Regions from separate parts of the Mesorhizobium sp. C264A genome, predicted to be linked through region 2. Evidence: riboswitches for the same ligand, from Rfam matches in the RefSeq annotation. Region 2 holds a riboswitch; the other holds the start of a gene.
What was found. Region 2 has a riboswitch for thiamine pyrophosphate ahead of NKL04_RS14090 (YkoF family thiamine/hydroxymethylpyrimidine-binding protein). Riboswitches for the same ligand answer to the same signal wherever they lie in the genome.
Positions count from the first base shown of each region.

Region 1: it holds a riboswitch for thiamine pyrophosphate, as region 2 does, so the genes downstream of both, thiB (thiamine ABC transporter substrate binding subunit) here and NKL04_RS14090 (YkoF family thiamine/hydroxymethylpyrimidine-binding protein) in region 2, are expected to answer to the same signal.

Region 1 covers NZ_JAMYVY010000002.1:1,776,340-1,779,730, reverse strand. Annotated here, with positions in the region: gene thiP (thiamine/thiamine pyrophosphate ABC transporter permease) at 1-651, opposite strand, end outside; gene thiB (thiamine ABC transporter substrate binding subunit) at 900-1,907, opposite strand; TPP riboswitch at 1,951-2,065, opposite strand; gene NKL04_RS27720 (thiamine diphosphokinase) at 2,227-2,886, shown strand; gene NKL04_RS27715 (ABC-F family ATP-binding cassette domain-containing protein) at 2,888-3,391, shown strand, end outside.
Region 2 covers NZ_JAMYVY010000001.1:2,863,049-2,866,439, forward strand. Annotated here, with positions in the region: gene NKL04_RS14080 (ABC transporter ATP-binding protein) at 1-206, opposite strand, end outside; gene NKL04_RS14085 (ABC transporter permease) at 203-1,045, opposite strand; gene NKL04_RS14090 (YkoF family thiamine/hydroxymethylpyrimidine-binding protein) at 1,301-1,909, opposite strand; TPP riboswitch at 1,900-2,012, opposite strand; gene NKL04_RS32095 (GSU2403 family nucleotidyltransferase fold protein) at 2,086-2,610, shown strand; gene NKL04_RS14100 (hypothetical protein) at 2,876-3,127, shown strand; gene NKL04_RS14105 (DUF2934 domain-containing protein) at 3,284-3,391, opposite strand, start outside.

The DNA of each region.
Region 1 (3,391 bases), on a different contig from region 2:
CGGCCCGCCGCCGAGGATCAGGACGATGGTGAAGGAGGTGATGCAAAGCATGAAGACAAGCCCGGCGACGCCCGGCAGCGCGGCGCGCAGCACCGGCCACTCGATCAGCCGGAAGGCTGGCCTCGCTCCCATGCCGAGCTGGCTCGCCAGCCGCCATTGATCGGCCGGCACCGTTCCCAGCGCTTCGAGGAACAGCCGGGTGGCCAGCGGCAGGTTGAAGAAGACGTGGGCGACGAGGATGCCCGACAGCCCATAGATGTCGGGCCAGCTCTGGCCACCGATCGCGGCGAAATAACCGGCGCGGCCATAGAGCGCCAGTATGCCCAGCGCTGCGACAATCGCCGGCAAGGCAAGGGGCACAGTGAACAGCTGCAGGATGAAGCCGCGTCCGAAGAAGCGCGGATGCCGCGACAGCGCCCGGGCGACGAAGAGCGCCGGTACGGCGGAAAGCAGAGTCGAGAGCGCAGCCTGCCAGAGCGTGAAGCGGACAACGCGCAGGAGATAGAGGTCAAAGGCGGACGCGGCGCCGGAAAGGTCGTGCGCGCCTTCGCGGATAAGGCCGGCGAAGGCGCCACCGATCAGTAGCGCGATTGCCGCAAGCGCGACAATGCCGGCCGTGATGCGGGGGTCAGAGGGATAGTGCGCACGCATTTCGCGCTATCCAACCCTACGGCGCACGTTCGCTGCTGACGCAAATATTTCACGGAAGTCGAGTTCCCGCCCACCCCTCTCTGGCCTGCCGGCCATCTCCCCCGCAAGGGGGGAGATTAGCAGCTTCGCTCCCCGCCCCATCCTCGCAGCGTTGGAGGTTGGCGAAAGCTTCCGAGCGCTTGATCTCCCCCCTTGCGGGGGAGATGGCCGGCAGGCCAGAGGGGGTGTTCAAGCGCCATCCTGAATTCCTACTTGCTCATCACCGCCAGCCATTCATCCACCCAGGCCTTGCGATTTGCCGCGACCTCTTCCGGGCTGAACAGCAAGGTCTTCGCCGGCTTGACCAGCCTATCAAAAGCCGGATTGAGCGGCTTGTCGGTTTTCCCAGCCGGGAACATCCAGTTGGTCTCCGGAATGACATCCTGGAATTTCGGCCCGGTCATGAAGGCCAGAAACTTTGCCGCCAGCGGGTTCTTCGCGCCCGTGGTGGTGATGCCGGCGACCTCGACCTGCAAATACTCGCCTTCTTCGAACGACGCCGCCTGGAAGCGCCCGGTGTTCTCGGCCACCATGTGGTAGGCCGGCGATGTCGTATAGGACAGCACCATCGGCGCCTCGCCCTTGGTGAACAGGCCATAGGCCTCGCTCCAGCCGGGCGTCGCCGTCAGCACTTTGCCCTTGAGTTTGGCCCAGGCTTCCGGCGCCTTGTCGCCATAGACCGACTTAACCCACAGCAGCAGGCCGAGGCCCGGCGTCGACGTCCTCGGATCCTGGATGACGATCTTGTCGGCGGCATCGCCCTCGACCAGTTCCTTCAGGCTCTTCGGTGGGTTCTTCAGCTTCTCGGTGTCGTAGACGACGGCGAAATAACCATAATCATAGGGCACGAAAGTGTCGTCGCTCCAGCCGCCCGGCACGTTGTTTTCAGCCACCGCGCCATGTCGGACAAACAGGCCGGAAGCCTTGGCTTCCGCGGTGAGGTTGGTGTCGAGGCCAAGCACGATATCTGCTTTGGTCGAGGCTCCTTCCAGCTTGACGCGGTTGAGAAGTGCGACGCCGTCGGCCGCCGAGACGAAGTCGACGCTGCAGCCGCACTCGGCTTCGAATTCCTTCTTCACCTGGGGGCCCGGACCCCAGTCGGCAGTGAAACTCTCATAGGTATAGATCGTGAGTTTTTCCTGCGCTGACGCAGGGCTTGCCAGTAGCGAAACAGCAAGCCCCAGCGCTGGGACAAGACGGGACAAAAACATGCGCATCGGCGCCTCCTTCATTCGTGTTGAAAGGAATTGAGGCGTCGGGCTGTCCGAAGCGTCTAATCCCTCCGCCGGTACAAACCGGATCAGGTTCAGCGGGTTGGCGAGACTGCCTCTCAGCCGGTCCGCGAAGATCGCGTCCGGCACCCCGTTAGAGCGTTTCGACACATAGGCCCGGCCAAGGTGCCACGCAAGTGGAAGTTTGCCCGAGCATGATCCCGGAAAGTGGAATCCGTTTCCGGAAAAGATCATGCTCCAACAAAGAGTGACGGTGCCGCTCGGCCTTCCGTTTCGTCGGCGGGGCTGGTAAGGGCCAGCGGATATGAGCACATTCACCATCCTGCTTGGCGGCGATCTCGTCCGCACGCCGCGGCTCGACCGGCAGGTCGCGGGCACGCGCGTCATCGCCGCCGACGCCGGCATCGATCATGCCCGCCTGCTCGGCCTGATGCCGGAGCTGTGGGTCGGCGATTTCGATTCCGTGCCGGCGGACCTGCCTGCCGATCTCGCCGCCGTGCCGCGGGAGGTGTTTCCTCCCGAAAAGGACAAGACCGATGGCGAACTGGCGATCGCGGCGGCATTGGAACGCGGCGCCACCAGCCTGGTGCTGGCCGGCGCTTTCGGCGGCAAGCGCGCCGACCACGCCTTCCTCCATCTGGCGCTCAGCCTGCGGCTGGCAGAGACAGGCACAAAAGTGCTGTTGACCAGCGGAGCGCAGGAAGGCGCCCCTCTGCTGCCTGGCAAGGCCGGCTTCGACTATGCCGACGGAACGCTGTTTTCGGTGCTCGGCTTTTCCGATCTTTCGGGCCTCACCGTGTCCGGCGCGAAGTGGCCGCTCGACCATGTCGAGGTCGTGTTCGGCTCGTCGCTGACCATCTCGAACGAGGTCAAGTCCAACACGACCGGGGGCGGCCTCGAAATCGCGCTCGGCCATGGCCGCGCGCTGCTGCTCGCCCACCCCTACCCCTTGCCTGAAAGCTGACATGGCCCCGCCCCTTCTCAACCTCGACGGCATAAGACTGACCTTTGGCGGCACGCCGCTGCTCGACGGCGCCGAACTGACGGCGTCCGCCGGTGACAAGATCGCGCTCGTCGGCCGCAACGGCTCCGGCAAGTCGACGCTCCTGAAGATTGCCGCCGGTCTGATCGAGCCGCAAGACGGCGAGGTCTTCCGCCAGCCTTCGGCAACGGTGCGCTATCTCCCGCAAATGCCCGACATGGACGGCTTTGCCAATGTGCGTGCCTATGTCGAGGCTGGGCTTGGGCCTGCCGACGATCCCTACCGCGCCACATATCTGATGGAGCATCTCGGCCTCGCCGGCACGGAGAACCCCAACGATCTCTCCGGTGGCGAGGCGCGCCGCGCAGCACTTGCCCGCGTCATGGCGCCCGAACCCGATATTCTGCTGCTTGATGAGCCGACGAACCATCTCGATTTGTCGGTCATCGAATGGCTGGAAGAGGAGCTCGTCCGGACGTCTTCGGCG
Region 2 (3,391 bases):
CTGCCCTGCAATGGCGCGCCGTCGAAGCGCATGTCGCCCTCGCCTTTCAGCGCGCCGGTCAGCAACTGGAACAGCGTCGACTTGCCGGCGCCGGAAGGGCCGAGGATGGAGACGAACTCGCCGGCCGCGACATGAAGCGAAATGCCGGCGAGCACCTCAAGCGCGCCGAAGTTCTTCCTGATGTCCCGGAGTTCGAGCCGCGTCATTGACGGTTCTCTTCTGCAGCTTCAACCTTGCCGTCGCGGCTTTCGCTCCCTGCATTCTCCCAAGGCATGGCGAAGCGCTGGACGAGCACCGCAATGGCGAACAAGACAAGCGTGAGCGCGGCGCTGACGGCGACCGCGGCGAGCACCAGATCGGGCCGAAAGTTGTTCTTGGCATTGAGCATGTAGATGCCCAGCCCCTTCGCCGCCCCCGCATATTCGGCGAAGATCGCGCCGACGACGGCGTAGGTGATGGAGATGCGCAGCCCGGCGAAGAAATAGGGCAGCGCCGAAGGCAGGCGCGCCAGCCAGAAGATGCGCCAGCGCCCTGCCCCCATGGTGGCGAGCATCTGCGAAATCGCCTTGCTGGTCGCGGCAAAACCCTCGACCAGCGCCACCATCATCGGGAAGAAGGTAACGAGCGCCACAAGCAAGATTTTTGGCATCAGCCCGAAGCCGAACCACAGTACGATGAGCGGCGCAATCGCGACCAGCGGCAAGGTCTGGCTGACAATCAGCAGCGGAAACAGCGCGCGGCGCAGCGGGGCCAAGAAATCGACCAGCGCCGAAAGCACGAAGGCAGCGACCAACGAGCAGGCGAAGCCTGCTGATGTGGCGCGGATGGTGGGCAGCGTGTTGTCGGCAAGGGCAGCGCGATGCTCCCAGGCCTGCTGCAGCACGCGCGACGGCGCCGGCAGCATGGTGGGCGCAGCGCCACCATAGCGGGCGTAGAGCTCCCACGCCGCGAGGAGCAGGGCGGAGGCGCAGGCGGCGGGGATGGTCTTGGCGATGGCTGCGGCTAATCTCCCCCCTCGAGGGGGAGATGTCGCCGAAGGCGACAGAGGGGGTCGTCTCGCATAGAGCGCCCACGCCTTGCCGATGCGAAAAGGACGTCGGCGCTCCACGCGCTGGGACCCCCTCTGGCCTGCCGGCCATCTCCTGCTCGAGGGGGGAGATTCGTGGGCATCGCGGTCTTCGCCAATCGCCAATGGCTCCCCTCCTCTCTGTGCTGAGGGGTCAGAGGCATCTCCTCCACGCAATGGGTCAGATAAACCAGCCACGGCAATATCCTCAAGGAACGACGCTTGAGCCGCGGCTCAGACGGCGCTCGGGCTGTTCGCCGAGATCGTGATGTCGAGGGTGACGTGGCCGGCGCCGGGGCCGAAGCGGCAGAAGGCCTCGTTGAGCGTGGCAAACACCGCACCGGCATCGCCACGCAATTTGGTGCAGAAGTTCTTTGAGCGCTCAAAGACGCCGGACTGTTTCAGGAAATCGATGCAGCCGTAGATCTCGTCCATATGGTCGCCCGTGCCCATAACGTAGAGCGAGAACTGCGCCGCCACCGGCTGGCCGGTCGACGGCGTGGCCTGGACAGCGCGGATCGCGGCGATCTTGCGCTCGTCCAGCGGAATGGCGGGGCCGCCGGTCTCGTCGGAGCGGCAGATCGGATCGTCGGGCTCGCCCGGACAGCCGCGCGAGACCGCCGCCGAAAGCACGCAGTGCTTGCCGCTTTTGGCCGCCGCGACGAACAGGTCGCGCATGGCGGGAAACAGCACCTCGGGCGGCCCGACCATAAGGGTCGAGATGTCATCGGTTTCGATCCGCAGCCGGTCGCGCCAGGGATCGAGCGCGCCGAGCGCGCCGAGGATGACGCCGACGAAATCGTCGGTCATGGGATAAAGGGAAATCTGTGCGCCTGAAAACATCGCCCGCCTCGCTCCGCTGGTATTATCCAGATCAGCTTTAGGGTCCGAAGGCTTGCCGCCCTCATCTCAGCCCCGACGATACGGAGCACCCCTGTGGATGGGCGGGTTAAAGCACCGTTCGCGGCATTGGGGAAGCCGTTTGTTGAGGCACTGCGGGAAAGTGTTTTGGGCCAGACGTGCCGGGCGCCCGGGCGTTAACAGACGACTCGTCAGTTCGTTGCGTTATAACGTTTCCACGAACTTCTTATAACTGCGTTGAAATTCAAGCTGATAAACGTAATTATAAAAACGGCAGAGACTCCGCGCAGCCCTTACGGTTTCTGGATTTCCTTATCCGCGACCCCATCCGGACTGTGCTCCTGCATCGCTCGGGCTTGCCTGTGCTGGTCCCCTCGCCCCAGCGCTACGCCATCCACAAGCTGATCGTCGCCTCGCGACGCGGGCCGAGCGCTGGCGCCAAGCGGGAGAAGGATCTCCATCAAGCGCGCCTGCTGACCCAAGCGCTCGAAGCCACGCGTCGCCAGGACGACCTTGCCTTCGCCTTCATGGAAGCGTGGGACAAGGGCGAAAACTGGCGCGAGACGATCCGGGGCGGCTTGAACCTGTTCGACGCCGCCACGAGGGAAAACAGTCACACCATCCTGGGGAAATCCCTCCGCGAAATTGGTGCGACTCCTGAAGGATTCACGATGCGGGATTAGCTGAAGCGACCGCTGCTATATTCATTTCCATCGTCCCAACCGTACGAAATTGGCTTGACGCTTATTCGTACATAAAGTACGATATCTCTTTTCGCAGAGAGGAATGTCCTTGAGCACAGCGAACCATGTTGCCTTCGCCGATCTCTCTCGGCCTTTGCTGTCACCCCCGTCGTTGCCGCCGCCTTTGTTGCCGCCGCCTTTATTGCCGCCCCCTTTGTTGCCCTTGTCATTCGATCAGTGCGAACGCCTCGCCGGGGCTTGGCGAATGGCCAGCCAAGACATCGCCGACGACATCCGCTTCATCCGCCAATATCTGAAAGTCGTTGCCGAGAAGGACGAGAGGCTGTCGACCGGCACCCTTGTTCACAGCCGCGCCTATGTCGAGGCCTGCGCCGGCTGGCTGCCACAGACTGTAACGCGCTATCTGCGCCACCTGCGCCAGATCACCGAATGCGAACTGGCCATGACAGCTGCCGGCATTCGCTTTGCGCTGTCGAGTTATGCCTGGGAGGCATGAGGGCGCCTGTCGCCAAACACAAGGAATTGCGCTGCCCGTCGCAGGCGCAATTCGTCAGGTTGAGAGGCTCGGGCGCGCCTGAACGGCGGGCGCCAAGGATGGCCCCGGCCAGCGAATTCCGGCCTTGCTTTATTTCGACTGGCCTTATTTCTGGCCTTATTTCGATTTGGCTTTGCCGGACTTTGCGGCGGCAGGCTTCGCCGCCCTTGGCTTGGCGGCTGCCTTGGCGGGCTTGGCGTCAGCTTTCTTCGCCGCCTTTTTGGG